DNA from 4 places in the Stutzerimonas stutzeri genome. Region 2 is predicted to be linked to each of the others. Evidence: predicted binding sites of a transcription regulator. Region 2 holds the regulator's gene; each other region holds the start of a gene.
The links. The regulator FliA, encoded in region 2, starts transcription of late flagellar genes. The targets are predictions, from matches to a motif close to CTAAAGTTTNNNNNNNNNNNGCCGNTAA.
Positions count from the first base shown of each region.

Region 1: SM130_RS12745 (methyl-accepting chemotaxis protein) is a predicted target of FliA. The motif match lies at 2,122-2,149, and genes of this name have one in related genera.
Region 3: motA (flagellar motor stator protein MotA) is a predicted target of FliA. The motif match lies at 4,837-4,864, and genes of this name have one in related genera.
Region 4: SM130_RS17920 (methyl-accepting chemotaxis protein) is a predicted target of FliA. The motif match lies at 4,909-4,936, and genes of this name have one in related genera.

Region 1 covers NZ_CP139348.1:2,831,888-2,839,373, forward strand. The annotation lists gene sstT (serine/threonine transporter SstT) at 1-298, opposite strand, end outside; gene SM130_RS12745 (methyl-accepting chemotaxis protein) at 468-2,078, opposite strand; gene SM130_RS12750 (methyl-accepting chemotaxis protein) at 2,284-3,909, opposite strand; gene SM130_RS12755 (DUF3859 domain-containing protein) at 4,075-4,548, opposite strand; gene SM130_RS12760 (amidohydrolase family protein) at 4,611-5,636, opposite strand; gene SM130_RS12765 (OsmC family protein) at 5,873-6,307, shown strand; gene htpG (molecular chaperone HtpG) at 6,368-7,486, opposite strand, start outside.
Region 2 covers NZ_CP139348.1:1,781,559-1,789,044, reverse strand. The annotation lists gene SM130_RS08240 (flagellar motor protein) at 1-588, opposite strand, end outside; gene SM130_RS08235 (protein-glutamate methylesterase/protein-glutamine glutaminase) at 605-1,720, opposite strand; gene SM130_RS08230 (chemotaxis protein CheA) at 1,774-3,936, opposite strand; gene SM130_RS08225 (protein phosphatase CheZ) at 3,948-4,742, opposite strand; gene SM130_RS08220 (chemotaxis response regulator CheY) at 4,766-5,140, opposite strand; gene fliA (RNA polymerase sigma factor FliA) at 5,215-5,940, opposite strand; gene fleN (flagellar synthesis regulator FleN) at 5,958-6,785, opposite strand; gene flhF (flagellar biosynthesis protein FlhF) at 6,877-7,486, opposite strand, start outside.
Region 3 covers NZ_CP139348.1:540,015-547,500, forward strand. The annotation lists gene SM130_RS02335 (molecular chaperone) at 1-1,369, opposite strand, end outside; gene asd (archaetidylserine decarboxylase) at 1,511-2,404, opposite strand; gene SM130_RS02345 (rhodanese-like domain-containing protein) at 2,416-3,231, opposite strand; gene SM130_RS02350 (HDOD domain-containing protein) at 3,279-4,808, opposite strand; gene motA (flagellar motor stator protein MotA) at 4,974-5,825, shown strand; gene motB (flagellar motor protein MotB) at 5,835-6,812, shown strand; gene rsgA (small ribosomal subunit biogenesis GTPase RsgA) at 6,823-7,486, opposite strand, start outside.
Region 4 covers NZ_CP139348.1:3,882,755-3,890,240, reverse strand. The annotation lists gene hppD (4-hydroxyphenylpyruvate dioxygenase) at 1-359, shown strand, start outside; gene SM130_RS17940 (homogentisate 1,2-dioxygenase) at 510-1,649, shown strand; gene SM130_RS17935 (fumarylacetoacetate hydrolase family protein) at 1,649-2,632, shown strand; gene maiA (maleylacetoacetate isomerase) at 2,622-3,281, shown strand; gene SM130_RS17925 (sodium-dependent transporter) at 3,363-4,823, shown strand; gene SM130_RS17920 (methyl-accepting chemotaxis protein) at 5,009-6,898, shown strand; gene SM130_RS17915 (type 1 glutamine amidotransferase domain-containing protein) at 7,022-7,486, shown strand, end outside.

The sequences.
Region 1 (7,486 bases), 1.1 Mb from region 2:
CCAGCACCGCGACGGCGGAAGCACTCAGCGTGCCGAGCGCGTAAAGCAGGATGATTGGTCGGATGTGGGTTGGCTGCCCGCGCTTGTGGTTGGCTAGAGAAGACGTTACCAGCACGAACACCAAGATCGGTGCCACCGCTTTGAGCGCCTGCACGAATAGATCGCCGAGCAGCGCCAACGACTTCGCCGCAGCAGGCAGAAACAGGGCAAGCAGAGCCCCGGCGACCAGTCCAACGACGATCTGGGCAACGAGGCTGGTACGACTGATGAAGCGGATGAATCGAGGCATATCGGACATAGGCGCGTCTCGCAGCTAGGAAGGAACGACCCAAGAATGGCCATTCCTGCCATGGAAAAACGCGGGATGGTACGCCGCTAGCCCGCCCATGCCCAGCGTTCTACTGTCACGGGCGGCCAAAAGCGGATCGCCGCCGGCAGCAGGCGCCGTTGCGGCGCCCCTACGAACATCAGACCTGGAAGCGCGCCACGAGATTGTTCAGGTCGATTGCCAGCCGCGCCAACTCCTGACTGGCCGCGCTGGTCTGATTGGCACCCGCCGAAGACTGCAGCGACAGATCGCGAATATTGACCAGGTTGCGATCCACCTCGCGGGCGACCTGCGCCTGCTCCTCCGACGCGCTGGCAATCACCAGGTTGCGCTCGCTGATCTGGCTGATCGCGCTGGCGATGCCATCAAGCGCCTCCCCGGCGGCGCGCGCGAGTTCCAGTGTGGTCCTGGCGCGCTCGTTGCTCAGCTGCATCGCGTGCACGGCTTTGTCGGTCCCCAGATGCACGTCGCCAATCATCTGTTCGATCTCCTGGGTCGACTGCTGGGTGCGATGCGCCAGTGCACGGACTTCATCTGCCACCACGGCGAAACCACGCCCCGCATCCCCGGCCCGCGCCGCCTCGATCGCAGCATTGAGGGCAAGGAGATTGGTCTGTTCGGCGATCGAACGAATCACATCCAGCACCTTGCTGATATCGCGCACCTGACCGGCGAGGCGCTCGACCTCGGTGGCCGTCTGGGTGACGTCATCAGCCAGCATTCCGATCGAGTCGACAGTGCGGATTACCTGCTGACGCCCGTGTTGCGCCGTTTCATCGGACTCTCGGGACGCTTCAGATGTAGCCACCGCATTACGTGCCACTTCGTCCACGGCAGTGGTCATTTCATTCACCGCGGTCGCGGCCTGCTCGATTTCGTGATTCTGCTGGTGCAGGCCGCGGGTGGAGTCTTCGGTTACCGCGTTGAGCTCTTCCGCCGCAGAGGCGAGCTGTCGCGACGAATCGCTGATCGACTGGATGGTACTGCGAAGATTGCCCTGCATGGTTTTGAGCGAATTCAGCAGTTGCGCAGGTTCGTCGCTACCCTGGACGTCGAGCGTCTGCGTCAGGTCGCCTTGGGCGACTACCCTGGCCAGTTCCACGGCCTGGTGTAGAGGCCCGACAATACTGCGGGTCAGCACCGTAGCCAAAGCCACGGTCGCTCCCGCGACGATGACCATTGCCAGAATCACGCCATCGAATGCCGTCTCGGCTACCTCGCCGGAAATATCGGCTGCTTCCATGGCGCGATCACGGTTGAATTCCACCAGGGCACGAATGGCTGCCGACGCGTTGCCTGCATGCTGATTGAGTTCACCTCGCGTCAGGGCGATGGCATCCGCATCACGCCCCTGCCCCGCCAGCTCGACGATCTGTCGCTGAATATTCTCGTACTGGTTGAACGATTGCTCAAAGCTCGCCAGTTTGCCGCGTCCCTCAGGGCTCAGGATCAGCCCATCCAAGGTCTTGCGACTCTCGGCCAGGCGCGCCTTGAGTGAGCCGATGGCGGAGACGGCGTCACGCAATTCTGCAGGGTCATCGGTTATGAGCATGCGCAAGGTGGTTGCTCGCAGGCTCATGAATTCATCGTTCACCTGGCCAAGCTGAATGATGCTGGGCAGCCAGCGACTGTCGACCTCTCGCGCCTCTTTTTGCATGGCAGAGATTTCGTATAAGGCGAATCCGCCCAAGAGAAATACCAGCAGCGCGACGATGCCGAAACCTACGCCAGCACGCATTGCAATTTTCATATTCCTGACCATCTAGAACCTCCAACGTCCATTGATAACCATCCTATCGGCGTGGAAATTCCGAACTTGAAAAACGAAAATAAGAAAATGACTTATCAGTCACAGCTCTAGCACGGGCCCTACAAGCACACGAGTGTTACCTGGAAACATCAGCGCATAATCAAAAAAAAGCCCCGGCAAGCGGGGCTTTTTCTGGTTTTGGTAGTCAGACGCGGAAACGCGTCACCAACGCATTGAGGTCTACCGCGAGCCGCGCCAGCTCCTGGCTTGCCGCACTGGTCTGGTTGGCGCCTGCCGAGGATTGCAGCGACAGGTCACGGATATTGACGAGATTCCGATCCACTTCGCGGGCAACCTGAGCCTGCTCCTCCGAAGCGCTGGCAATGACCAGATTCCGTTCACTGATCTGACTGATTGCGCCGGTGATGCCATCGAGTGCATCGCCTGCAGCCCGGGCCATATCCAGAGTGGTACGGGCCCGCTCGTTGCTGATGTGCATGGCACTTACAGCCTTGTCGGTACCCTGATGGACGCTGCTGATCATCTGCTCGATTTCTGCAGTGGATTGCTGAGTACGGTGCGCCAGGGCCCGGACCTCGTCAGCCACGACAGCAAAACCGCGCCCAGCATCGCCTGCTCGGGCCGCTTCTATCGCCGCGTTCAGCGCCAGCAGATTGGTCTGTTCGGCGATGGAGCGAATCACTTCGAGTACCTTGCTGATATCCCTTACCTGCCCGGCCAGGTGCTCCACCTCGCCAGCGGTATTGGTGACGTTGCTGGCCAGCAGATTGATCGACTCGACCGTCTGCATGACTTGTTCGCGCCCACGCAGCGCAGTGTCACTGGACTCCTGAGAAGCCTCGGACGTGGCGACGGCATTGCGCGCCACCTCGTCGACCGCGGCAGTCATCTGATTGACGGCAGCAGCTGCCTGCTCGATCTCATGGTTCTGCTGGTGCAAGCCGCGCGTCGAATCCTCGGTTACGGCATTGAGTTCTTCAGCTGCCGAAGCAAGCTGATTGGATGATTCGGCGATGCCTTGGATTGTCCCGCGCAAACTACCTTGCATGGTTTTGAGCGCGTTCAACAGACGCGCCGGCTCATCCTTGCCTTCTACAATGAAATCAACAGTCAGGTCGCCAGCAGCGATGCGCTCGGCCACCGAGACCGCCAGGCCCAGCGGGCCTACAACGCTGCGCGTGAACATCCAGGCAAGCAGCACGGTGAACGCGGCGGCCAGGACGACAGTCGCCACAACCCACGCAAAACCGGTATCGAATTGCATCGATGCACGATCAGCTGCGTTGCCTGCCTCCGTGCTGTTGATACGCTGAAGCTCGTTAAGGGCAGCCGTAACGTTGTCCGCGTGCTCATTGATTGCGCCATTGGTGATCGCCACAGCCTGTGACTGCTCGCCACGACCAACGTGTTCAGTGATGCGCTGCTGCATCGGCAGGTACTGCTCGAAGGCCTGTTTGAAGCGTTGATAGCCCGCCTTCTCTTCCGCGGTAGTCAGCAGCTTGGCGTACTGAGTGTCGCGCTCGAGTACTTCAGATCGCAGCTGGGTTAGACGCTGCGCCGTGCTTTGCAGGATTTGCGGGTCCTCGGCCAATGTCATGCGCAAGGTGAGCGCCCTAATGCGCATTACCGCGATGTTCAGCTCACTGACAGCCATGATGCTTGGCAGCCAATTCTGGTCGATTTCCTTGTTTTCCTTACGCATGTTGGTCATTTGGTTCAACGCGAACAGACCAAGAAACAAGACGAGCAAACCGATCAGGCCAAAGCCAAGGGCGGAACGTTTACCGATAGTGAGGGTGCGAATAGCCATGGGACTACCTTCTCCATGAAATAATGAAACGGCGCCACAACCGTGACCTGCTTCATTATCGGAAGGCTTCCCCGTCACTTTAATATTGGCGCCAACTTTTCGTCTCACCCCAAGGCGCTCACTGACAAACGGTCCGACTGGCCATCAGTCCCTTCAGAATGGCCACTAGTGGCCGGTTACATGGAAGGTTCGCTCGGTCAGCAAGCGATCCCCCTGAAAGACCATCAAGCGCCACTCGCCCGGCACCATCTCATGGGGCTCGGTAAATTCGAATGCCATGACATCTGCTTCAGCTCCCGGCATCAGGCTTTGAACGACCTCGAATTTGTCATGACGCTTGCCATCAGGGGTCACGACACCCGGCGTCAGGTAAAGCAGGGTCAACGGCGTATCACCCTCGCGCTTTCCCACGAGGCGGTAGCGCATGCCAAACTTGCTACCAAGCCGCGCAGGCACGTCTGCAGTCTGACGAATAGATTGATCGCGGCGGCTCAAAACACGTTCTCCGGGCTCGAATTCCTTTTTGGCAGTTTCGAAGACTCCGTATTCGATGTCCCCGACTATCTCCACCTGCGCTTGCGCCGCGGAAACGCTCAGTCCCAGCACCAACACCGCTAGCGTCCAACGAGAAAACGACATGACCTGCTCCGACATATTTGAAGCAGGCAGGTTATGACGTGACGATTACAGGCTCATGACGATCAGCGCAGGTCAGCCTGCCGTTTGCGGGGCAGCAGGGCAAGAAAGTTGTCGCGCGCGACACCCTGTGCCACAGCCTCCGGCAATGCATCGAGAAAAGGTGCGAAGGCATGCATGCCAGTAGCGAGATTGTCGAAACGACCGACCACATCGGAGCCGATCACGAAGCGCGTGGGATGGCGCTCCACCAGCTCGACCCACTTCGGATCCGGGCGCTCGTTTTCGTCCAGCAAGTACGGCTTGAGCATGGTCCAGGACAGATCGATATACAGGTTCGGATAGTCATCCAGCAGACGACTGACCGTCTCGTGCAGAAACGTCAGTTTCTCCTGATGCCGATGCAGTTCCATGCTGGTTCCCGCATGCGCCCAGATGAAGCGCGTATGCGGATGATTGCGCAGCGGCTCTTCCAGCTCGACGAGGTACAGCGGGTTGCGCTCGCGCTTGGAGGTGATGTTGGAATGCAGCATCACCGGAAGATCGAACTCGGCGGCAAGGTGATAGACCCTGGCCAGCGCCTCGTTGTTGGCCCGCGGCGTATCACCTTCGGTCAGCGCAGTGACGTCGTCGTGGCGGGTAAAGATTTCACCCAGGCCCTGCCAGAGGCCTGGATGCAGCTCTAGCATCCGGCGAATATGCGCATCGGCATTTTTGTCATTCGGGTTGAAGCCGGACAGAAAGGGATGGAAGCGCTTGCGCTGCCGTTCATCCAGCTCCTCCAGTGCCGCTGCGACCAGCACATCGGTCGCGCTGTACCAGTACACCGGTGCATCGTCACCGGCGTAATAACGCGGGCGCTTGGGCTCGTTTTCGTGCCACTTCTTCGCAACAGGAATGCCACTGATCATCACATGGTCGATGCTGCCGGCGTCCATCGCCGCCAGCAGCTTCTGCATGCCATCGGTTTCCTGGAAGAAGTCGACATAGTGCAGATGCGCGTCGCTATAACGGTAGTCGCGCTCTTGCGCCGCGAGGATGGGCGAGAAAACAAAGAGCGCGGCGAGGGAGATAATTCTAGGAATGTACAAAGCGCGGTCCTCCTGACAGCCAGCGAGTAGACCGTCAGCATGCATCACCGTTCAGACACATCGAACAGCAAGCGTATCGCCATCTTGCATTTCCACCCGACCGTTATACCCCCAGTAGTATTTGATCACGGTCAAATCGGTAGCCCTGAGTCGCCGCTAGTATCGCCAGACATCATCCAATGCGCAGCGCGACGCCATGCGCACCATCGTCGGTTGATCAGTGAAGGAACAACACCATGCCAATCAAAACCATCAGCGCTCACGGAGAGTTGAATGCCGGAATGGCCATCGTAGTGGAGTGTGGTAATCACCACCTGACGATGGATCAACCGAAGAGTGCGGCGGGCCAGGATCTCGGACCGACGCCGTTAGAGGCGATACTGGCGGCCGTGGCAGGATGCTTCGGTACCATCGGACGCTTCATTGCTCATCAACAGAAGATCGAGCTGCGCGGCATGCGCTTCACGATCGAAGCCGACTACGATCCCGCCGGGCTCCTCGGCCGCGACCCGAGCGTGCGTCCCGGTTTCCAGGAGCTGCGAGTAAACGTCGACATTGATGCCGATCTGGACCGTGCCGCAAAGCTGGCTCTATTGGAGCAGATAGAACGACGCTGCCCGGTTGCCGATAACCTCAGCCATGGCACACGCCTGGTCAGTACATTGCTCTGAGCTGCTGGAACGAAAACGGCCCGTCAATGACGGGCCGTTATGCATCGCAGACTTGCTAGATCAGGCCGACAGCTCGACCAGCAGCTTATTCAGCCGCTGAACATACGCTGCCGGGTCCTTCAGGCTGTCGCCCGCGGCAAGCGCAGCCTGGTCGAAGAGGATATGCGAGAGATCGGCAAAGCGATCTTCATCCGGCTCGGCATCCAGTTTTTCGATCAAAGGATGCTGCGGGTTGAACTCGAAGATCGGCTTGGATTCCGGCACCTTCTGCCCGCTGGCCTCGAGAATCTGACGCATCTGCAGACCCAGGTCCTGCTCGCCGATGGCGAGGATTGCCGGCGAGTCGGTCAGGCGATGGGATACCCGCACCTCTGCCACCTCCTCTCCCAGCGCACCCTTGAGGCGCTCGATCAAGCCTTCCTTGGTCTTGGCGATTTCTTCCTGGGCCTTTTTGTCTTCTTCGGAATCCAGCTTGCCCAGATCCAGGTCGCCGCGTGCAACGTCGACGAACTGCTTGCCGTCGAAATCTGTGAGGTAGCTCATCAGCCACTCGTCGATACGGTCGGTGAGCAGCAGCACTTCGATGCCCTTCTTGCGGAAGACTTCCAGGTGCGGGCTGTTCTTCACCTGCGCATAGCTCTCGCCGGTGAGGTAGTAGACCTTGTCCTGGCCTTCCTTCACGCGGCCCAGATAATCGGCCAACGACACCGACTGCTCGCCTGAGGCATCAATAGTGGATGCAAAGCGCAGCAGACTCGCGATTTTCTCCTTGTTGGCGAAGTCTTCCGCCGGGCCTTCCTTGAGCACCTGACCGAACTGCTTCCAGAAGCCCTTGTATTCCTCGGGCTTGTCCTTGGCCAGCTTATCGAGCATGTCCAGGACGCGCTTGGTCAGCGCAGACTTCATCGAGTCGATCACCGGGTCCTTCTGCAGGATCTCGCGCGAGACGTTCAGCGACAAGTCGTTGGAATCGACTACGCCCTTGATGAAGCGCAGGTACAGCGGCAGGAATTCGTCAGCCTGGTCCATGATGAACACACGCTGCACGTACAGCTTCAGGCCCTTGGGTGCTTCGCGATGGTACAGGTCGAACGGCGCGCGGCCTGGTACGTAGAGCAAGGACGTATATTCGAGCTTGCCTTCGACCTTGTTGTGGCTCCAGGCCAGTGGGTTCTCGAA
Region 2 (7,486 bases):
GGCAAGCGCGACGCCATAGATGGTCGCAACGAACGCCACGGCAATGCCGCTACCGAGCTGACTGGGATCGGCCAGGTTACCCATGACATGGATCAACCCCATCACCGCACCGATGATGCCGACAGTCGGCGAATAGCCGCCCATCGCGTCGTACACCTTGGCTGCACGCAGGTCACGGCTTTCCTGGGTGTAGAGATCGACTTCCAGAATGCTGCGGATGACCTCAGGCTCGGCACCATCCACTAGCAGCTGCAAACCTTTACGCGCGTAAGGATCAGGCTCCGTCTCGGCAACTGGTTCGAGGCCGAGCAGCCCCTCTTTTCGAGCTGTGTTGCTCCAGGTGGTGACCATCAGGATGCCACGAGCGAGATCGATGCGCGGCGGGAAGAATATCCAGCGGCCGATGCTTATCGCTCGCATGAAAACGGCGATGGGCGTCTGCAACAACACCGCACCCAACGTGCCGCCGAGCACGATCAGCGCGGCAGGGCCGTTGAGCAGAGCCGATATATGTCCACCCTCCAGGAAGTTGCCCCCGACGATGGCGACGAACGCCAGCAACAGCCCGATGAGGCTGAGCACGTCCATTAGAAGCAGCCCCTCATCAAATGCAGGCCTCGGCGAGATTGCGGCCGATGTCGTCAAGCCCGAAAACCGCATCGCTCAGGTTGGCTTTGACCACGGCCATCGGCATGCCGTAGATCACGCAGCTCGCTTCATCCTGAGCCCATACCTGGCTGCCACTCTGCTTGAGCAGACGCGCACCTTCACGGCCGTCTGCGCCCATACCGGTCAGCACCACCGCGAGCACCTTGTCGTGGAACGACTTGGCCGCAGAACCAAACGTGACGTCAACGCAGGGTTTGTAATTGAGGCGATCGTCGCCCGGCAGGATACGCACCGCACCGCGGCCATCAATCATCATCTGCTTGCCGCCCGGTGCCAGCAGCGCGAGGCCGGGACGCAGCACGTCGCCATCCTCGGCTTCCTTGACGCGAATACGACAGAGCTTGTCCAGACGGTCAGCGAAGGCCTTGGTAAACGCGGCCGGCATGTGCTGGATGAGCACGATCGGCGCCGGAAAATTCGCCGGCAACTGGGTTAGTACGCGCTGCAGCGCCACAGGACCACCGGTTGACGTACCGATCGCAACAAGCTTGTACGCCTTGCGCTTGGGCGCAGGCGAACGGGCCGCCGGCGCCGCGGGCACGGGCGCCGTACTGCCGGCCCGCGACGCTGACGCCGCCAGTGTCGATGTAGCACCACGCGGAGGCACAGTCGGCACGCTGGCACTCGACGTGCAGAACGTGCTGTAGCGGCGATTGCTGCGCGATACGGTATGGACCTTCTCGCACAGCAGTTGCTTGACCTTTTCAGGGTTGCGCGAGATGTCCTCGAAATTCTTTGGCAGATAGTCCACGGCGCCGGCGTCCAGCGCATCGAGGGTGACTCGTGCGCCTTCGTGCGTCAGCGAGGAGAACATCAGCACGGGTGTCGGACAACGCTGCATGATCTGCCGCACCGCCGTGATGCCATCCATCATTGGCATCTCGTAGTCCATGGTCACGACATCTGGCTTGAGCGCCAGCACCTGATCGATCGCCTCACGTCCGTTTGTGGCGGTGCCGACGACCTGGATATTGGAATCAGAGGATAGGATTTCCGAGACGCGCCGGCGAAAGAAGCCGGAATCGTCGACGACCAGGACCTTGACTGCCATACATCACTCCTAGCGGCAGCGCGCCCTTCTGTGGGCAGCGCTGCCTGACTGAATCAAATCCGGCGTGCGTACCGCTTGAGCATGCTCGGAACATCGAGAATCAGAGCGATGCGGCCATCGCCGGTGATGGTTGCGCCGGACATCCCGGGCGTACCTTGCAGCATCTTGCCCAGCGGCTTGATGACCACCTCCTCCTGACCCACCAGCTGATCGACGACAAAGCCGATGCTCTGGTTGCCGACACTGAGGATGACCACGTGACCTTCACGCTGCTCTTCCTGAGACGCATCGTGGATCAGCCAGCGCTTGAGGTAGAACAGAGGCAGTGCCTTGTCGCGCACTATCACCACTTCCTGGCCGTCCACTACGTTGGTGCGCGAAAGATCGAGGTGGAAAATCTCGTTGACGTTGACCAGCGGGAAGGCGAAGGCCTGATTGCCGAGCATGACCATCAGGGTCGGCATGATTGCCAACGTCAGAGGCACCTTGATCACCACCTTCGAGCCTTGGCCCTTGGTGGAGAATACGTTGACGGTACCGTTGAGCTGGGAAATCTTGGTCTTGACGACGTCCATGCCGACACCGCGGCCAGACACGTCGGAAATCTCGGTCTTGGTCGAGAAACCAGGCGCGAAGATCAGGTTGTAACATTCCAGATCGCTCAGGCGATCCGCTGCGTCCTTCTCCAGCATGCCTTTTTCGACCGCTTTGGCGCGCAGGATATTGGCGTCCATCCCCTTGCCGTCATCACTGATGATCAGCAGGATGTGATCGCCTTCCTGTTCGGCGGACAGCACGACCCGACCGGTGCGCGGCTTGCCAGCGGCTTCGCGCTCTTCAGGCATTTCGATGCCATGGTCGACCGCGTTGCGCACCAAGTGCACCAGCGGGTCGGCAAGCGCCTCGACGAGGTTCTTGTCGAGGTCGGTTTCTTCACCGACCAGCTCGAGATTGATCTCTTTCTTCAGGCTGCGCGCCAGATCACGGACCAATCGCGGGAAACGGCCGAAAACCTTCTTGATCGGCTGCATGCGGGTCTTCATCACCGCGCTCTGCAGGTCGGCAGTTACCACGTCGAGGTTGGACACAGCCTTGGCCATGGCCTCGTCGCCGCTGTTGGAGCCCAGGCGTACCAGACGGTTACGCACCAGCACCAGCTCACCAACCATGTTCATGATTTCATCGAGGCGCGCAGTATCGACGCGCACCGTCGTTTCGGCTTCGGCTGGCGGTTTCTCAGCCGGCGCCGCAACGGCAGGCTTGCTGACCGCTGCCGCCTTAGCTGGAGCTGCAGCGCGAGCGGGCTCTGGCTTGGGCGTCGGCTTGACTGGTGCAGGCGCCGCGGGTTCGACAGCTGCCACATCGGCAGCGGCAGGCTCGAACTTGCCTTTGCCGTGCAGCTGATCGAGCAAGGCTTCGAACTCGTCGTCGGTGATCTCGTCACCGGCCTTCGCTGGCGCCGCGCTTACTGGCGCAGCGGCCGGAGCGGCTTCGAACTTGCCTTTGCCATGGAGCTGATCGAGCAGCGCCTCGAACTCGTCATCGGTAATTTCATTACTGACCGGCGCGGCGACCGCGTCCGGCTCGGTGGGTGTCGTCGCGTCTGCTGCGGCAGCGAACTGGCCTTTACCATGCAACTGATCGAGCAGCGACTCGAACTCGTCGTCGGTAATCTCGTCCGTTACCGGAGCGTGTTCGGCCTCGGCTGCTGCCGGCACGCTGGCGGGCGACTGAATGGCATCGAGCAGCTGTTCGAACTCGGTATCGACAGCTTCGGCCTCGGCAGGGATCTGAGCCTCGACCGGCGCCGCCGGAGGATTGGCGGCAGCCGGCTCAGCCAGACGCGCTAGAGCAGCGAGCAGCTCACGTGAGGCTGGAGTCGGTTCGACGCGCTCGCGAACCTGGCTGAACATTTCGTTCACGGCATCGAGTGCCTGCAGAACGACATCCATCAGTTCGGAATCGACGCGACGCTCACCCTTGCGCAGGATGTCGAAGACGTTTTCGGCGATATGGCAGCACTCCACAAGCTCATGAAGCTGAAGGAAGCCTGCACCGCCCTTGACCGTATGGAACCCGCGAAAAATCGCATTGAGCAACCCCGTGTCATCAGGGCTGCTTTCCAGCTCCACGAGTTGCTCGGACAATAGTTCGAGAATCTCGCCGGCCTCTACCAGGAAGTCCTGGAGGATTTCTTCATCGGCGTCGAAGCTCATATTCACTTCCCCTAAAAGCCCAGGCTTGAAAGCAGATCATCGACATCGTCCTGGCCGGAAACGACATCTTCACGCATATCGGCATGCATCTGCGGACCTTCACCCTTGGAAGGTTCTTTTTCTTGTTTTTGCTTTTCCTGCTCGGCGCGCATCGCTTCGCGGTCGTGCTGGATTCCAGCCACACGATCAACCTGCCCTGCCATCAACACAAGATTGAGCAGGTTGCTTTCGAGTTCGGTGATGAGACGAGTCACCCGCTTGATCACTTGACCGGTCAGGTCCTGGAAATCCTGCGCCAGCATGATTTCACTGAGGTTCTGTGACAGCTGTGAGCCATCGTTCATGCTGCGCTGGAGATAGTGGTCGATGCGCTTGACCAGGTCGCGGAACTGCTCGGCGTTCATTTCGCGGCGCATGAAGCGCTGCCAATCAGCCGTCAGGCTCTGCGCCTCATAGCTCACGTAGTTCACCAGCGGAGCGGACTCCTCCACCAGGTCCATGGTGCGATTGGCGGCCTTCTCGGTCATCTCAACCACATAGGACAGCCGATCGGTCGCGTCGGTAATCGGTGACGGATCGCCTCCGGTCGCGCATGTATCCATCTCGAGCTTGACGATGGCGTTGTGCAGCTCACGCGTGAGCTTGCCAACCTCCAGGTAGATCCCGTGATTGCGCACCTGATTGAGTTCGTTGAACATCTGCGTCGCTTCATCGAAGCGGCCCTGTTGCAGACTTTCGATCAACTTGGGTGCATGAGTCTTCAGAGTCGCTTCGAACTCTGCCAGGCTTTGGTCTGCTTGCGTCATAGTGCCCTCGCGGCGTTGCTGCTTCAGCCGTTGACGCGCTCGAAGATCTTCTCGATCTTCTCCTTGAGCACCTGGGCAGTGAAAGGCTTGACCACATAGCCATTAACCCCGGCCTGTGCCGCTTCGATGATCTGATCGCGCTTGGCTTCGGCCGTCACCATCAGTACCGGTAGGTTCTTGAGGCGTTCGTCGGCGCGCACGGTGCGCAGCAGATCGATACCGCTCATGCCCGGCATGTTCCAGTCAGTGACCAGGAAGTCGAAGTTGCCGCTCTTGAGCATCGGCAGTGCGGTAGTGCCGTCATCCGCCTCGGCGGTGTTGGTGAACCCCAGATCACGCAGGAGGTTCTTGATGATTCGTCTCATCGTCGAGAAGTCATCGACGATGAGGATTTTCATGTTCTTGTCCAAGTCGACCTCCGTAAGTCCCAAAATGCCTCAGCAAACCGAGCACGTCATACCGCAAACAATCGTCAATTGGCGCGCCATTCACCGAGACGTGCACGCAACCGCGCAGCACACTGGCTATGCAACTGGCTCACGCGCGACTCGCTGACCCCCAGCACCTGCCCAATTTCCTTCAAATTCAGTTCTTCGTCGTAGTACAGCGACAGCACCAGCTTTTCACGCTCGGGCAGGTTCGCAATAGCATCGGCCAAAGCCTGCTGAAAGCGCTCATCCTCAAGGTCACGAAAGGGCTCCGGGTGGGTACTGGCGGCGTCATCCTCGAACTCGCCGTGCTCACCCTCCTGCAGCAGATCGTCAAAGCTGAACAGGCGACTGCCTAAGGTGTCGCCGAGAATGCCGTAATACTCATCGAGACTTAGCTTAAGTTCGGCCGCAACTTCATGATCTTTAGCGTCGCGCCCGGTTTTCGCCTCGATAGTACGAATTGCCTCGCTGACCATGCGCGAATTGCGGTGCACGGAGCGTGGCGCCCAGTCACCCTTTCGCACTTCGTCCAGCATCGTGCCGCGGATGCGGATACCCGCATAGGTCTCGAAACTGGCACCTTTGCCGGCGTCGTATTTCTTCGCTGCTTCCAGCAGTCCGATCATTCCAGCCTGAATCAGATCGTCTACCTGCACGCTGGCAGGCAGACGCGCCAAAAGGTGGTAAGCGATTCGCTTGACCAACGGCGCGTACTGATCGATCAGGCGGTACTGCGCATCCTTTGCCTGAGCCTTGCTGTAATACATAGCGGATCCGGCACCTGTCATTCGTGGCTTTGAGAAGCGGGGCTTATGAGCCGCTCTACGAAGAATTCGAGATGACCACGCGGCGTCGCGGGCAGTGGCCAGGTATCAATCTTCTGCGCGATAGCCTTGAACGCCAACGAGCATTTCGAACGCGGGTACGCCTCATAAACCGCACGCTGCTTCTGTACTGCCTTGCGCACCGCCTCGTCGTACGGCACGGCGCCCACGTACTGCAGCGCCACATCGAGAAACCGTTCAGTAACTTTGGTCAACTTGGCGAACAGGTTGCGACCTTCCTGCGGCGCATGCGCCATGTTCGCCAGCACGCGGAAGCGGCTGATTCCATAGTCGCGGTTAAGCAGCTTGATAAGAGCATAGGCGTCGGTGATCGAAGTGGGCTCATCGGTAACGACCAGCAACACCTCGTGCGCAGCCCGTACGAAACTGACCACCGAATCGCCAATGCCAGCCGCAGTGTCAATGATTAGCACGTCGAGCTCGTCGCCCAGATCGCTGAATGCTTGAATCAGACCCGCGTGCTGCAGCGATGAAAGCTGCACCATACTCTGCGTGCCCGAAGCGGCCGGCACCACACGGATGCCGCCTGGCCCCTGGATCAGCACATCGCGCAGATCACACTCGCCGGCAATGACGTCGGCCAAGGTGCGCTTGGTGGTCAACCCCAGCAGAACGTCGACGTTGGCCAAACCGAGATCGGCGTCGAGCAGCACTACACGCCGACCCAGATCGGCCAGCGCGAGCGAAAGATTGACCGACACGTTGGTCTTGCCGACGCCACCCTTGCCGCCGGTCACCGCAATCACCTGTACGGGATGCATACCCATGTTCACACGCCTATATCTTGCTGGGGCCTTGCGGCCGTCGATGCGCCCGCATGGCACGCATCTGATTCATTCAGGTACCGCTGTCGCAACTTCATCCGGCCCGCCTTGACGAACCGTTGTACAACCCGGCGAACATATCGGCCATGGTTTCCTCGCTCGGTTCCTCACCGGACTGCAAACTCACCGCACGACTGACCAGTTGGTGACTGCGTGGAAGGTGCAGGTCATCCGGAATCCGGGGCCCGTCGGCGAGGTACGCTATCGGCAAATGCTGGCTGATCGTGAGCCCGAGCACATCACCGAGGCTGCCGGCCTCATCCAACTTGGTCAGGATACAGCCGGCCAGGCCGCAGCGACGATAGTTGTGCCACGCCGCCTTGAGCACCTGGCTCTGACTGGTCGCGGCCAGCACCAGATAATTCTTCGATTTCACACCACGATCCGACAACGCTTCGAGCTGCATGCGCAGCGTCGGATCGCTGGCAGGCAGGCCGGCCGTATCGATGAGGATCACCCGCTTGCGTGCCAGCGGAGCCAGCGTCTTGCTCAACGACTGGCTCGGGTCGATCTGCACGACCGGTACATCGAGAATGCGGCCCAGGGTCTTGAGTTGCTCCTGTGCGCCGATCCGATAATTGTCCATGCTGACCAGCGCGATGTTTTGCGCGCCGTATTTCAATACGTAGCGTGCAGCGAGCTTA
Region 3 (7,486 bases), 1.2 Mb from region 2:
TCGGGACATCACCCTCCCAGGCCAGGCAGTAACCACCCGGGCTATGGTCCACCCGCTGGACCTGATAGATGGGATGGTTCTCGGTGTCCGGCGAGCTTCTGGGCGGTGTAGTGGCGGGGGTAGCGGCTTTGACGGTCGGTGCTGGTCGGGTGACATCCGGCCGGACATATTCGATGTGGTCGTGGGTCGGTAGCAGCTCCACGGGCGTATCTTGCGCATCGAAAGCATTGGCCCAGACATCCGCCGCTCCGTTGTGCAGCTTGAACACGGCCCGGTTCGAGGTTCCGGGAAGTTCCAGTACTTCTTTGAACGGGCGCTGCCCGGCGAGCTGATAATGCAGCGCGGTCATGCCGATGCACAGCGTCAGCGTGCCCTGTGCCGGCGTGCGCTGGAATGTGCGCTCCGAGATGGCGCCCCAAGCGGCACTCAGATGGCGTAGCAGGTCATCATCCAGTCCCGCTGCCGCAGGAAGACGTGTCAGCTGGCGGTTGTCGGCTGCCAGACGCAGGTGTTCCTCGATGAGCTCCACCAGCATTCGGGTGTCGATACCCAGCAGGTTCAGCTGGTCGCGGTCAGGAAACAGCGAGCGGTAGCGAGGCGGCCCATCTACCGAGGGTGAAAGCAGGAATAGGCTGTTCGCATCGCTTGCCGCCTGGACCTGCACCATGGCGCCCCAGGCTTCCAGCGCCGCCGCAAGCTTGACGATGCTCTGCTGACGCATCTGGTTGCAACGGGCGCAGCCGAGCAGCAATGACGCAAGGTAGTTCTGCTCAGCGCTCAGGCCCTTGGCGTGACGCGCAAGCGGGTCCCGAACGAGCAGGCGCTCTGTTCCCTGATCGACAGCCAGTTGATAGAGCTGGTGCAGTTCCAGCCACAGGCCTGGTGCGGGTGGACCGTAGAGCTGTGTGGAGCGAATCAACAGGGCGCCGAGGCTAGCGATGGCGCGCTGCAGGGCGACCGATAGTAGTTGGTGGCGGTCGCGGTCGGGCTGGGAGACCACTCGGACCACGATTAGCTTGTAGCCGACCGCCAGGTGATTCTGCAGTGCCTGGCAGAGGCCTGCGACCTTGCGCGGGCGTTCGCTGAGCACGATCGGCTGGTTGATGTAGTGTTTTTCCAATTGCGTGCAGACGAAGTACACGTCCGGCCGCAGCAATTCGAGCATTTGCAGCCGGGTGTCCGAGGCTACGCGCAGCTGGTTGAGTTCGATCAGCGCCTGATAGAGCAGGCGTGCGGTTTCACCGATATTGGCCTTGGGCAGGCCGGCGAGCCAGCCGGTAACGCCGCGTACGCTAGCGTCGCAGAAGGACAGGGTCTGCTGGGTTGGTGCGGGTGCGCGCAACAGCAGATGGTGGCTCTGTCTATCCAAAACGGGTGAGCTCCGCGGTGGTCAGGGCATGATTAATGAGAACTCTATCAATATCTGCCGCAACGGGCAGGACTGAATAATGGCTTGTTGATATTAGCCGACATTCGGCAGCCACGGCCTGCCGAATGTCGTTGGCGGCGCTCAGAGCGGTTCGATCGGATCGGCGAAAACCGGACTCGGCGCTGCGTGGCCCAGTGCTTCGCCCATGCATACCGGGCTTAACGGCCCCAGTTGCTCGGCCCAGCTCACCTTGTCCGGTCCGAACAGCAGGATCACCGTGGAACCCAGCTTGAAGCGGCCCATCTCGGCGCCTTTCTCCAAGTGAATGGGAGCGCGAGCCGCTTCGTCGTAGCGGAAATTCTTGAGGGTGCGCTTGGGCGGCGTAACCAGGCCGGCCCAGACAGTTTCGATACTGGCGACAATCATTGCGCCGACCAGCACCATGGCCATCGGGCCGTGTTCGGTGTCGAACAGGCAGACCACCCGCTCATTGCGCGCGAACAACTCGGGTACGCCGCGGGCTGTCACCGTGTTTACCGAAAAGATCCGCCCTGGCACGTAGACCATTTCCCGCAGCGTACCGCTGACCGGCATATGCACGCGGTGGTAATCCTTGGGCGAGAGATAAACGGTGGCGAAGGCGCCGCCCATGAACGGTGCGGCGCGCTCGTGATCGCCGCCCAGCAGTTCCATGGCGCTGAAGCTGTGGCCCTTGGCCTGGAATATGCGGCCTTGCTCGATTCGGCCCAGCTGGCTGATGGCGCCGTCGCAGGGGTTGAGAATGGCGCCAGGCGACGAATCCAGCGGGCGAGCCCCCTCTTTCAAGCCGCGGGTGAAAAAGGCGTTGAAGTGCTCGTAGGCAGTAGGTTCTTCAGTCAACGCTTCGCGCATGTCGACCTGGAAGTGGCGGACGAACCATTTGATGAAGGTGTTCTTCACCCAGGGCAGACGGCACTCGGCCAGGCAGCCGGCCAGGCGCGAGATGAGGTGATGCGGCAGCACGTATTGGCTGATGACGAACAGACGATCTTTCATGTTTGACCTTTTCATTGCTGCACCGGAGTGTCAGGCAGGTTGCCCCACTCGCCCCAGGAGCCGGCATAGCCCTTGATACGTGGATAGCCCAGCGCCTTTCCCAGAAGATAGGTAAGCCCCGAGCGATGGTGGGTTTGGCAGTGAGTGATGATTTCCTTGTCTGGCGTGATGCCCAAGGCCAGCAGGCGCTCGGCGATATCTTCGCGGATGCGCAGCGCGCGGGCTGGGTCCATGGCGGCGGTCCACTCGAAGTTGATCGCCCCCGGCATGTGGCCGCCACGTGCCGCGAAGAGTTTTTCGCCGCGGTATTCGGCCGGCGAGCGTGCATCCCAGATCACCAGATCCTGCGCGCCGAGACGACTTTCGATGTAGGCGCGGGTTGCCGTGGGAGCATCGTCCAGCGTCAAGCTTGGTGAGCCGGATGCCGCGTCGGGCACTTCCTGAGTCACCGGGCGTGATTCGTCCAGCCAGGCGTGCAGGCCGCCGTTCAGGTAGTGGTAGCGCTGATGGCCGATTACGTCGAGCAGCCAGATGAAGCGGCCAGCCCAGCCGCCACCTTCGTCGTCGTAAACCACATAGACGGCGTCGGCCCGATGACCCAGCGCGCCGAACAGACGTTCCAGCTGCGCCAGCTCTGGAAGCAGCCCGGGTGCGGGTGGCTGGCCGAGTTGCGTCTGTTTTGGATCGACGAAGCGAGCGCCAGGCAGGTGGCCTTCGGCGTAACGGGAAACGCTGGTCAGGTCGACCAGAATCAGCTCGGGCGCATCGAGGCGTGTCGCCAGGTCGGCGGGCTCGATAACCAGCGGCAGGGTGGAAAAGGCGGACACGGCAGGCCTCGACTAGTCGTAGAAGGGACGAAGTCTAGCGAAAAAGCTCAGACCCCGCGCCTGCCGAAGAGGCCTAATGCGTGCTCGATGCATTGTGTTGTTTTAGCGAATGTTTGCAGCGCCGCATCTGAAATGGGCGCGCCGTTCCGGTCGGCGATCACCAGCATCAGGACTCGCCCCTCGACGCCGAGGGAGCGCAGTAGCAAATGTTCCCCAGCGAATAACGCCTTCAGGCTGCCCGGCAGCAGCGCGGAAAACTGTGCCATGTTTGCCGGTTGCAGACGAAGTTGGGCAGGTTTTTCCAGCAGGCGGCGCACGATCTGGCTCTGCTCGGCGGCCAGGGTCAGGCGCGCGGCATCGTGCGGCAGACCGGCGCACTGCTGGGCAACGAGGCGATTCTGTTTGCGGTCGACCAGCATCACCAGCACGCGCTGCATGCCGGCGCAAGTGAGCGCCAGGGTGGCACAGGCGGTCAGCTGCAGCACGTTGCTGAATGGAGTTGGCTCGGTGAGCAGCCGGCGGCAGTGCTCGCGCCATCCGGCAAGATCAGCTTCGCTCGCGGTGTCGGTTGCTGCTAGCGGTTTCTCCCTCAGTGTCTGAAAGAGAGTGCCGGTCGGCCACAGCAGGCCCTGAGCCGGATGCCAGAGATCGGTAGGTCCGCACTCGCGCGCACTGATGGCCGCCTGCTGATGCACCATCTGCTGCAGGTCGCCCAGCGACACCTGCAGATACAGCCCGGCCAGGCGTTGCCAGCGCAGGCTGTGCACGCCGCTCCAGCTATGGTGGGAGGACAGGGCCAGGCCGTTGGCCAGGACGATCGTATTGCTGGGGAGCGTCAGCCAGCGCCGCAGATCGGGATCGGCATCGAGCATCTGTTGCTGGTGCAGCGGGTGCTCATTATCGCGAGCGATGTGCAGGGCCTTGATCAGTCGACGTCGATCCCCGCTTAGCAGCCGGTAACCCTGAATGATCCAGTCCGGCAGGCGCCAGTGTTCGGCGAGCTTGAGGCACAGCTCCAGCAAGGGAACGCCGAGAAGCTCCCGTTCGACGCGACTGGCCGGCTCTCCCCTGACCAGCACGCGCTGCTCCCAGCAATCGAGCAGGTGCGGATAAGCGCCGACCAGTGCCCAGGCAGGCGTGAGGAACAGCAGGCTGCCCCAGTGGATGTCTTGCCAGAGGCGGGCCAGGCGCGCGGCGAAAAGCCCGTTGGCCTGCTGGCTAGCGTGTCGACTGATGAGCACAAGTTGGCGCAGCGGCAACGGAATTTCGTGTGCTTCTAAGGCGGGGATACGAGCGAGCAGCGCTTCTGCGCGCTTGAGGCCTATACGACTGAGCGCAACCTCCAGGCTTTCCGCCGGTTGGCCATCGCCGATATCGCGGTTGGCTTCCTGTATGAAGCGCAGGGCCAGAACCGGGCTGGTCTGGATCAGCTCGGCAATCTGTCGCATCGACTTGCCGCTGTCGCGTAGCGCCAGGCGCACTTTGCCGTGAACCGAGGCGAAAGCGGGCAGGGGAGCATCGTCGAGAGCCTTGATCCAGGCGGGTATCGTGCGTGGCAACGGAGGTGTCGTGGTCATGGCCGAACTAGCTTTTCATCGGGATGGCCTTTAGTCTGGCGCAAAAGTTCCGATAACCAGAACAATTCTTCCAACATTCCTTCTGCAAGGTCGTCTGGCGGCGATTGGCGGCAGCTGTTGCCCGCGGTCCTGACGGCTCGTAACCAGGTTCTAGACGTACCTCCTATGGTCAAAATTATCGGGATTATCGTCGTGTTCGCCAGTGTGCTGGGCGGATTCGTGCTCTCGGGCGGCAAGATCGGCGCGCTCATACATCCGTTCGAGGTGATGATCATCGGTGGCGCAGCGCTGGGTGGCTTTCTACAGGCCAACCCGGGCAGCACCACTATGCTGGTGTTCAAGAAGTCGCTGAAAATGTTCAGCACGCGCTTTACCCACGCCTATTACCTGGAAGTGCTCAGCCTGCTCTACTCGATCCTCAACAAGAGCCGTCGTGAAGGAATGATGGCCATCGAGGCTGACTTGGAAGATCCCGCCGCGAGCCCGCTGTTCAGCAAGTACCCCGGGTTTCTGCAGGACGAGCGAATGACTGCCTTCACCTGCGATTACCTGCGCATCATGTCATCGGGCAACATGGCGCCCCACGAGCTCGAAGGCTTGTTCGATATGGAGCTGAACAGCCTGAAGGAAGAGCTCGATCATCCTGCGCACGCGGTCAGCAAGGTGGCGGACGGCCTGCCGGCGATGGGTATCGTCGCGGCGGTGCTGGGTATCGTGATCACCATGTCGATCCTGGCCGAAGCAGACAACGCGATGATCGGCTACAAAGTGGGCTCGGCACTGGTGGGGACCTTCCTTGGGATTCTGGCCTCCTACGGTTTCTTCGGCCCGCTGGCCTCGGCCTTGGAGCACGACGCCAAGGAAGAGCTGAACGTTTACGAGGCAATCAAGGCGACGCTGGTCGCCTCGGCCTCCGGCATGCCGCCGACCTTGGCCGTCGAGTTCGGGCGCAAGGTTCTTTATCCGGCGCACCGCCCGAGCTTTGCCGAGCTCGAGCAAGCCATGCGCGGCGCGTAAAGGCTCGCCATGGACAATACTCAACCGATCATCGTCAAGCGGGTCAAGAAGGTCGCTGCCGGCCATCATGGTGGTGCCTGGAAGATCGCTTTTGCTGACTTCGCCACGGCAATGATGGCGTTCTTTCTGGTGATGTGGCTGATGAGTTCGGCCACGCCGGAACAGAAGAAACTCATTTCCGGCTACTTTCAGGACCCGATCGGCTTCACCGAGAGTGCCAGCCCGCACGTCATCGATTTGGGCGGCACGCCAACGCCCTCCCCGGATCGCACGCTCAATCAGGAGCTGGAGCCGGCGCAGAAGGAAGCGCAGATTGACAGCGAGCAGGCCGAGACTTTTGCCGAGCAACTGGAGCGCGAGCGTCTCGATCTCGTACTGCAAGAGCTGCAGAACAAAGTTGACGAGAGCCCTGAGCTGCAGAAGTTCAAGGACCAGATCCTCTTCGAAATCACCCAGGACGGCCTGCGCATCCAGATCATGGATGCCGCGAATCGGCCAATGTTTGCCCTCGGCAGCGCGCAGCTGCAGCCGTACTTCGAAGACATCCTGCTGGCACTGGTGGATACCATCGCGGCGGTGCCGAACAAGATCAGCGTAAGCGGGCATACGGATGCCAAGCCGTTTTCCGGCCGTGGCGACTTTGGCAACTGGGAGCTCTCGGCGGGCCGCGCCAATGCGGCCCGGCGTACATTGGTCATCGGCGGCTACCCGGAGGATCAGATCGCCCGGGTGGTGGGCTACGCCTCATCGGCGTTGTTCGACCGCCAAGACCCGCTCAATCCGGTCAACCGTCGAATCGATATTCTCGTACTGACCAAGAAGGCGCAGCGTTCTATCGAGGGCGAGCAACCCGATGCGGCCGGACGACCTGATGCCGAAGGCGCTGTGCCTGCAGTCGAAGACCCGCTGCAAGCGCCAGAACTACGCGAGCGGCTGAATATCTTCGAAGACGGCGTGCTGCAGTTCAGTCAGCCTGGGGCTCGCTAAGCGCCCGACTTCAATATTCGGGCTCTGGCAGGCTGCTGAGTATGTGCCGATAGCTGGCCATGCGTTGCGGCTGGATGCGTCCGTCTTCCAGTGCCTGGAGCAGCGCGCAACCGGGTTCGCGATCATGCTTGCAGTCGCGGAAGCGGCAATGGCCGAGCAAATCTTGGAATTCGATGAAGCCCGCTTCGACATCGTCTCGACTGACATGGCCGAGGCCGAATTCGCGGATGCCGGGCGAGTCGATCAGCTCACCTCCACCGGGAAAGTGGAAAAGCCGTGCCGTGGTGGTGGTATGGGTGCCCTTGCCGGTCAACTCCGACAGCGCGCCGACGCGGGTATCGACGCCCGGCAGCAGGCTGTTCACCAGCGAGGATTTGCCCACCCCGGATTGCCCGACAAAAACACTGACATGCCCGTCGAGTCGTGCCTTGAGCGCATCCATGCCGCCGCCACCGTGGGCAGAGACTTCCAGCAAGGGATAATTCAGCTGCCGATAGACGTCCAGCAGGCGGTTCAGCGCTGCCTCGTTGTCCGCGTCGATCAGGTCGGCCTTGTTCAGCAGCAGCAGCGGAGTGATACCGGCGTGCTCGGCGGCGACCAGGTAGCGGTCGATCAGGTTGGCATGGGGCTCGGGTAGCGGGGCGAAGACGATGACGATCAGGTCGACATTCGCC
Region 4 (7,486 bases), 2.1 Mb from region 2:
GCATCCAGCACATCGCGCTGAGCACCGACGACATTTACGAGACCGTCCGCCGCCTGCGTGCCAACGGCGTGGACTTCATGACCACACCGGGCACCTATTACGAGAAGGTCGATACGCGCGTTGCCGGGCACGGCGAGCCAACCGATGTGCTGCGCGAGCTGAACCTGCTGATCGATGGAGCGCCGGGGGATGATGGCATCCTCCTGCAGATCTTCACCAACACGGTGATCGGCCCGATCTTCTTCGAGATCATCCAGCGCAAGGGCAACCAGGGCTTCGGCGAAGGCAACTTCAAGGCGCTGTTCGAATCCATCGAGGAAGACCAGGTGCGCCGCGGCGTGATCAAGGCGGACGAGTAAGTTCGGAGCGTAGGGTGGAAGACTGCGGAGCATCTTCCACGCGTCTGTGTCGGGCCGACCAAAGCGTGGATGTGCTTCGCGACATCCACCCTACGCATCGGCGCCCACTGCGCCGCCATTGAGATCACGCGGTATCACGAGGAGAGGCACATGAGCCGCAAATGGATCAGTTTCCCCATCCGCGAGGGTGAGAGTTCGCGTCAGGCGCACTGCGATTTTCCGCAGGGCACCTACGAGCGCGAAATGGGCCGCGAAGGCTTCTTCGGCCCGGCTTCGCACTTGCATCACAAGCATCCGCCGACCGGCTGGATCGACTGGGAAGGGCCGCTGCGCCCGCACGCCTTCAATTTCAACCATATCCCCAGCGAAGGCGACTGCCCGCTGCAGGCGCCGCTGGCGCTGCACAACGCCGACGTCAAGCTGCGCCTGTGGAAGACCAACGGCGCCATGCGTCATCTGGTGCGCAACGGCGACGGTGACGAGCTGCTGTTCATCCACGAGGGCGCCGGGCATCTGTACTGCGACTTCGGCCACCTGGAGTTCCGCGACGGCGACTACCTGATGATCCCGCGCGGCACCGCCTGGCGCATCGAGGCGACAGAGCCGGTGTTCATGCTGCTGATCGAGAACACCGACGGCGCCTACCAGCTGCCGGAAAAAGGCCTGGTCGGCCCGCATGCCATCTTCGACGCCGCGGTGCTCGACCATCCGCGGCTGGACGACGCCTTTCGCGCGCAGCAGGACGAGAACCCCTGGCAGATCCGCATCAAGCGGCGAGACCAGATCACCACCGTGACCTACCCTTACAACCCGCTAGACGTGGTCGGCTGGCACGGCGACAACACCGTGGTGCGGCTCAACTGGCGCGACATCCGCCCGCTGATGAGCCATCGCTACCACTTGCCGCCATCCGCTCACACCACCTTCGTCGCCAACGGTTTCGTGGTCTGCACCTTCACGCCGCGGCCGGTGGAATCCGATCCGGGTGCGCTGAAGGTGCCGTTCTTCCACAATAACGATGACTACGACGAAGTGCTGTTCTACCACCGCGGCAACTTCTTCAGCCGCGACAACATCGAGCAGGGCATGGTGACCTTCCACCCCTGTGGCTTCCCCCACGGGCCGCATCCGAAGGCGCTGAAAAAGGCCAGTACCGACCCGGCGACCTTTGCCGACGAGGTGGCGGTGATGATCGACACCCGCCGCGCGCTGGAAGTCGGCGAGGCCGCCGCAGCCGTCGATGTCCCCGAATACGTCAACTCCTGGCGTGCGCCGGGCAAGGAATCCTGATGAAACTCGCAACCCTCAACCAGGGCCGCGACGGCGTGCTCGTCGTGGTCTCCCGTGATCTCGCCCAGGCGGTGAAAGTGCCGCAGATCGCCGCCACGCTGCAGGCCGCGCTGGATGACTGGAACTACTGCAAGCCGAAGCTGGAGGCCATCTATCAGCGCCTCAATGACGGGCTGGAGGAGGGCGCCTTCGCCTTCGAGCAGAGCGCCTGCCACAGCCCGCTGCCGCGCGCCTATCACTGGGCCGACGGCAGCGCCTACGTCAATCACGTCGAGCTGGTGCGCAAGGCCCGTGGCGCGGAGATGCCGGAATCTTTCTGGCACGACCCGTTGATGTACCAGGGCGGCGCCGATGCCTTTATCCCGCCGCAGGCACCGATCCGCCTGGCCGACGAGGCCTGGGGTATCGATCTGGAAGGCGAGCTGGCGGTGATCACCAGCGATGTGCCGATGGGTGCAACGCCGGCCGAGGCGGCGTCGCACATCCAGCTGCTGATGCTGGTCAACGACGTTTCGCTGCGCAACCTGATTCCCGGCGAGCTGGCCAAGGGCTTCGGCTTCTACCAGAGCAAGCCGTCGTCGAGCTTTTCGCCGGTGGCGGTGACGCCGGACGAACTGGGCGAAACCTGGCGCGACGGCAAGGTGCATCGGCCGCTGGTCTCGCACATCAATGGCGAGCTGTTCGGCCAGCCGGATGCCGGCACCGACATGACCTTCAACTTCCCGACCCTGGTGGCCCATGCCGCCCGCACGCGTCCGCTGGGCGCCGGCACCATCATCGGTTCGGGCACCGTGTCGAACTACGACCGCAGTGCCGGTTCGTCCTGTCTGGCCGAGAAGCGCATGATCGAGGTCATCGAGCACGGCGAGGCGAAGACGCCGTTCCTCAAGTTCGGCGACCGAGTGCGCATCGAGATGTTCGACGCCGCCGGGCAGAGCATCTTTGGTGCCATCGATCAGCAGGTCGAGCGCTATGAGCACTGAGCTGACGCTCTACGGCTACTGGCGCTCCAGCGCTGCCTACCGGGTGCGCATCGCTCTGAATCTCAAGGGCCTGGCCTATCGCCAGGTGCCGGTGCATCTGGTCAAGGATGGCGGCCAGCAACGTGCGGCCGATTACCGCACGCTCAATCCGCAGCAGCTGGTGCCGCTGCTGGTGGATGACGCCAATGGCGGCGCGCGCATCAGCCAGTCGCTGGCAATTCTGGAATACCTCGAAGAAGTGTTCCCGGTGCCCGCACTGCTGCCGGCCGATCCGGTAGAGCGCGCCCAGGTGCGCTCGCTGGCCATGCACATCGCCTGTGAGATCCATCCGCTGAACAACCTGCGTGTGCTGCAGTACCTCACCGCGGAACTGGGCGTCGATGACGAGGCGAAGAATGCCTGGTACCGACACTGGGTCAGCCAAGGCCTGGCGGCCGTGGAGCAGGGTCTGGAAACCTTTGGTGACAAGCTTTCCCTGAACGATCGGCCAGGTTATCTGGAGGCATGCCTGGTGCCGCAGGTATACAATGCGCGCCGTTTTGCCTGTGACCTCGCGGCGTATCCACGCATTCTCGAGATCGTTGCACGCTGCGAGACGCTTCCGGCCTTCCAGCAGGCCGTGCCGGAGGTGCAGCCCGACGCTCAATGACGCAACCGATTCGCCTTGCACGCTGCCGCGCCCTGCGCGGTGGTCCCGATCCCGTCACAGATAACAACAAACAGGTGACGTATGACTCGTGAAAAACCGAAGAACCTCTGGCTGTCGCGCTGGGGCTTCATCCTCGCGGCAACTGGCTCGGCCGTAGGGCTGGGCAACATCTGGAAATTCCCCTACATCACCGGCGAATTCGGCGGTGGTGCCTTCGTATTGATGTACCTGCTGTGCATCCTGGCAATCGGCGTGCCGGTGATGATGTGCGAGATCGCCCTCGGCCGCCGCGGCCGTGGCAGCCCCATCGACGCTGTCGGCCGGGTCGTTCGCGAGAACAATGGCAACCCGCTGTGGAAGGGCGTCGGCGTGATGTCCATGACGGCCGGCTTTTTGATCCTCTGCTTCTATGTGGTCGTGGCCGGCTGGGCGTTCGCCTACACGGTGAAGATGCTCGATGGGTCTTTGGCCGCCACCAGCGTGGAGGCGCTTGGTGGTGTGTTCGAGGCGCACAACGCCAACCCCTGGCAGCTCGGTGGTTGGAGCTTGCTAGTGGCATTGTTGACGCTGTGGATCGTCGCCAAGGGCGTGCAGAAGGGCATCGAGAATGCGGTGCGCTGGATGATGCCGGGTCTGGCCGTGATGCTGCTGATCCTGGTCGGCTACGCCTACACCAGCGGCGGCTTCGATCAGGGCTTCGCCTTCCTGTTCAGCTTCGACACCTCGAAGATCACCGGTGAAGCGTTACTGGCCGCCCTTGGTCATGCGTTCTTCACGCTGAGCCTGGCGGCTGGCGCGATCCTTACCTATGGCTCGTATATCCCGGACGACCAGTCCATCGCCCGCACCACGTTCATGGTTGCGCTCGCCGACACTTGCGTCGCGCTGATGGCCGGGCTGGCGATCTTCCCGATCATCTTTGCCAACGGCATGGACCCGACCGCCGGCCCAGGTTTGATCTTCATGAGCCTGCCGCTGGCCTTCCAGCAAATGCCGTTCGGCACCGCGTTCGGCGTGCTGTTTTTCGCCATGGTGTCCATTGCCGCATTGACCTCGGCGATCTCGATGATCGAAGCCACCGTCGCCTACCTCAACGAGAAGTACGGTATTTCGCGCCTTAAAGCGGCGATGGTTTCGGGCTCTGTGCTGCTGGTGATCAGCATGCTGGCGATGCTCTCGTTCAACGTGCTGTCCGGCTGGACGCCGATGGGTAAGAACTTCTTCGACTGGCTGGATTACCTGACTTCGCGCTGGATGATGCCGCTGGGCGGGATACTTACTGTGCTGCTGGCTGGCTACGCGCTGCGCAGCGACATCATGCGCGACGAGCTGAACCTGCCGCCGCTGGGCTACGCGCTGTGGCTGTTCATGGTGCGTTACGTGTGCCCGGTGCTGATCCTGATGGTGTTCCTGCACGCCCTCGGCTGGTTGGGTTTCGACCCGCTGCAGCGTTGGTACTGGATCGCCGGTGCCATCGGAGCGCTCACCGTGATCGGGGAGCTGCTGCGGCCACGGGTGGTGCCGGCGCTGGCCGGACGTTGATTGGATGAGCGTGGCGCCCGTAAGCGGCGCCACGCTTGTCTCTGGTCGGAAAGACGATCCCCCGCTTGATCGTCGTCATCTGCGCGTAAAGTTCTGCTGGACGTGGCCGACAATTTAGGGTGACAGCCAGGGAGGCGCACGGAACAGGGATGCTCGCTTGCCCGAACCGATCCGGACACGCTGCCATGCCCAACAGTCTCAAGTTCAGCCACAAGATTCTTCTGGCCGCATCGCTGATCGTGATCGCGACCTTCTCGTTGTTCACCCTGTTCAACGATTATCTGCAGCGCAACGCCATTCGCGACAATCTCGACAGCTACCTCGATGAGATGGGCGACGTCACCGCGCACAACATCCAGAACTGGTTGTCCGGCCGTATCCTGCTGGTGGAAAGCGCCGCGCAGAGCATCGGCAGCGACGACGCCGATGCGCGCGTAGCCGAGCTGCTCGAGCAGAAGGCGCTGGCTTCGACCTTCATGTTCAGTTACCTCGGTGGGCAGGATGGCAGCTTCCTCATGCGGCCTGCCGAAGAGATGCCCGCCGACTACGATCCGCGCGCGCGTCCTTGGTACAAGGACGCGATAGCCGCCAGCGGTTCGACGCTGACCGAACCCTATGTGGATGCGGCGAGCGGCGCGCTGGTCATATCCATCGCCACCCCGGTGCAGCAGAACGGTCGGAACATTGGCGTCGTCGGCGGCGATCTGGGGCTCAAGGTACTGGTTGAGATCATCAACGCACTGGACTTCAACGGCATGGGCCATGCCTTCCTGGTCAGCGGCGATGGCAAGATCCTGGTCCACCCGGACAGCAACAAGGTGATGAAGTCGCTCAGCGAGCTGTTCCCTGGGCACACCCCTTCGCTGGATGCCAACTACACCGAAGTCGATCTGGACGGGCAGACCCGCATTCTCAGTTTCAGCCGTGTGCAGGGCCTGCCCTCGGTGACCTGGTACGTGGGCATTTCCCTGGACAAGGCCGCCGCCTACAAGGCGCTGGACAGTTTCCGTACCTCCGCGGTCGTCGCTGCGTTGATCGCGGTGGTGGTAATTCTGCTGCTGCTCGGCATGCTGATGCGCGTGCTGATGCGCCCCCTTACCGATATGGGCCGTGCCATGGCCAACATCGCTGAAGGCGAGGGCGATCTGACTCGTCGCCTTGCTGTGCAGTCGAAAGACGAGTTCGGCGAACTGGCCTCGGCCTTCAACCGCTTCGTCGAGCGTATCCATACCTCCATTCGCGAAGTGTCTTCCGCCACTCAGCAGGTCAATGAGGTCGCCGCGCGGGTGCTGGCAGCGTCCAACTCCTCAATGACCAACTCCGACGAGCAGGCCAGCCGCACCAACAGTGTCGCCGCGGCAATCAACGAACTCGGCGCCGCCGCGCAGGAGATTGCGCGCAACGCAGCAGATGCCTCGCAGCAGGCCAGCGGTGCACGGCATCAGGCCGAAGACGGTCGCCAGGTGGTCGAGCAGAACATCGCCGCGATGCGTGATCTTTCGGCGAAGATCAGTGCGTCCTGTGCGCAGATCGAAGCGCTCAACGCCAAGACGGTGGACATCGGCCAGATTCTCGAAGTGATCAAGGGCATCTCCGAGCAGACCAACCTGCTGGCGCTGAATGCCGCCATCGAAGCGGCGCGGGCTGGCGAAGCGGGCCGCGGTTTCGCCGTGGTCGCCGATGAGGTGCGCAACCTGGCGCACCGCACGCAGAGTTCGGCACAGGAAATCCAGCAGATGATCGAGCAGCTGCAAGTCGGCGCCGGCGCCTCGGTGCAGACCATGACCGAAAGCCAGCGACAGAGCGAATCCAGCGTGTCCATCGCCGACCGCGCCGGCGAGCGCCTTGGCGAGGTGACCCAGCGCATCGGCGAGATCGACGGCATGAACCAGTCGGTGGCCGCCGCCACCGAGGAGCAGACCGCGGTGATCGAGTCGCTGAACATGGACATCACCGAGATCAACACGCTGAACCAGCAGGGTGTGGAAAACCTGCAATCGACGCTGCAGGCCTGCGGTGACCTGGACCAGCAGGCACGCCGCCTCAAGCAGCTGGTGGACAGCTTCCGTATCTGATCGGTATCAGGCTTTGCAAAGGGCGCTTCGGCGCCCTTTTTCATGGATGCGAGTTGGCAACTGAGCAATGTGCCTGTGATGGCAGTCTGAACTGTTCACGTCGCGCAACCCCAAGGAGGCTCCATGAAAATTCTCATCGTGCTCACGTCCCACGACCAGCTGGGTGACACCGGCAAACAGACCGGCTTCTGGCTGGAGGAATTTGCCGCGCCGTATTACGTCTTCATGGATGCCGGTGCGCAGGTAGTGCTGGCCTCACCCGAGGGTGGCGAACCGCCGCTCGACCCGAAAAGCGACGAGCCCGACGCCCAGACCGAGGCCACCGAACGCTTCAATGGCGATGGCGAAGCGCAGACGCTACTGGCCAATACTTACCGGCTGGATCAGGTCTCGGTCGAGGATTTCGATGCGGTGTTCTACCCGGGCGGCCACGGGCCGATGTGGGATCTGGTGGACAACCCGACCTCCATCGCGCTGATCGAATCGTTCGTCCGGGCCGACAAGCCTGTGGCTGCTGTGTGCCACGCGCCGGCGGCATTGACCGAAGTGCGCGGCAAGGATGGAGAGTATCTGCTCAAGGGCAAGCGC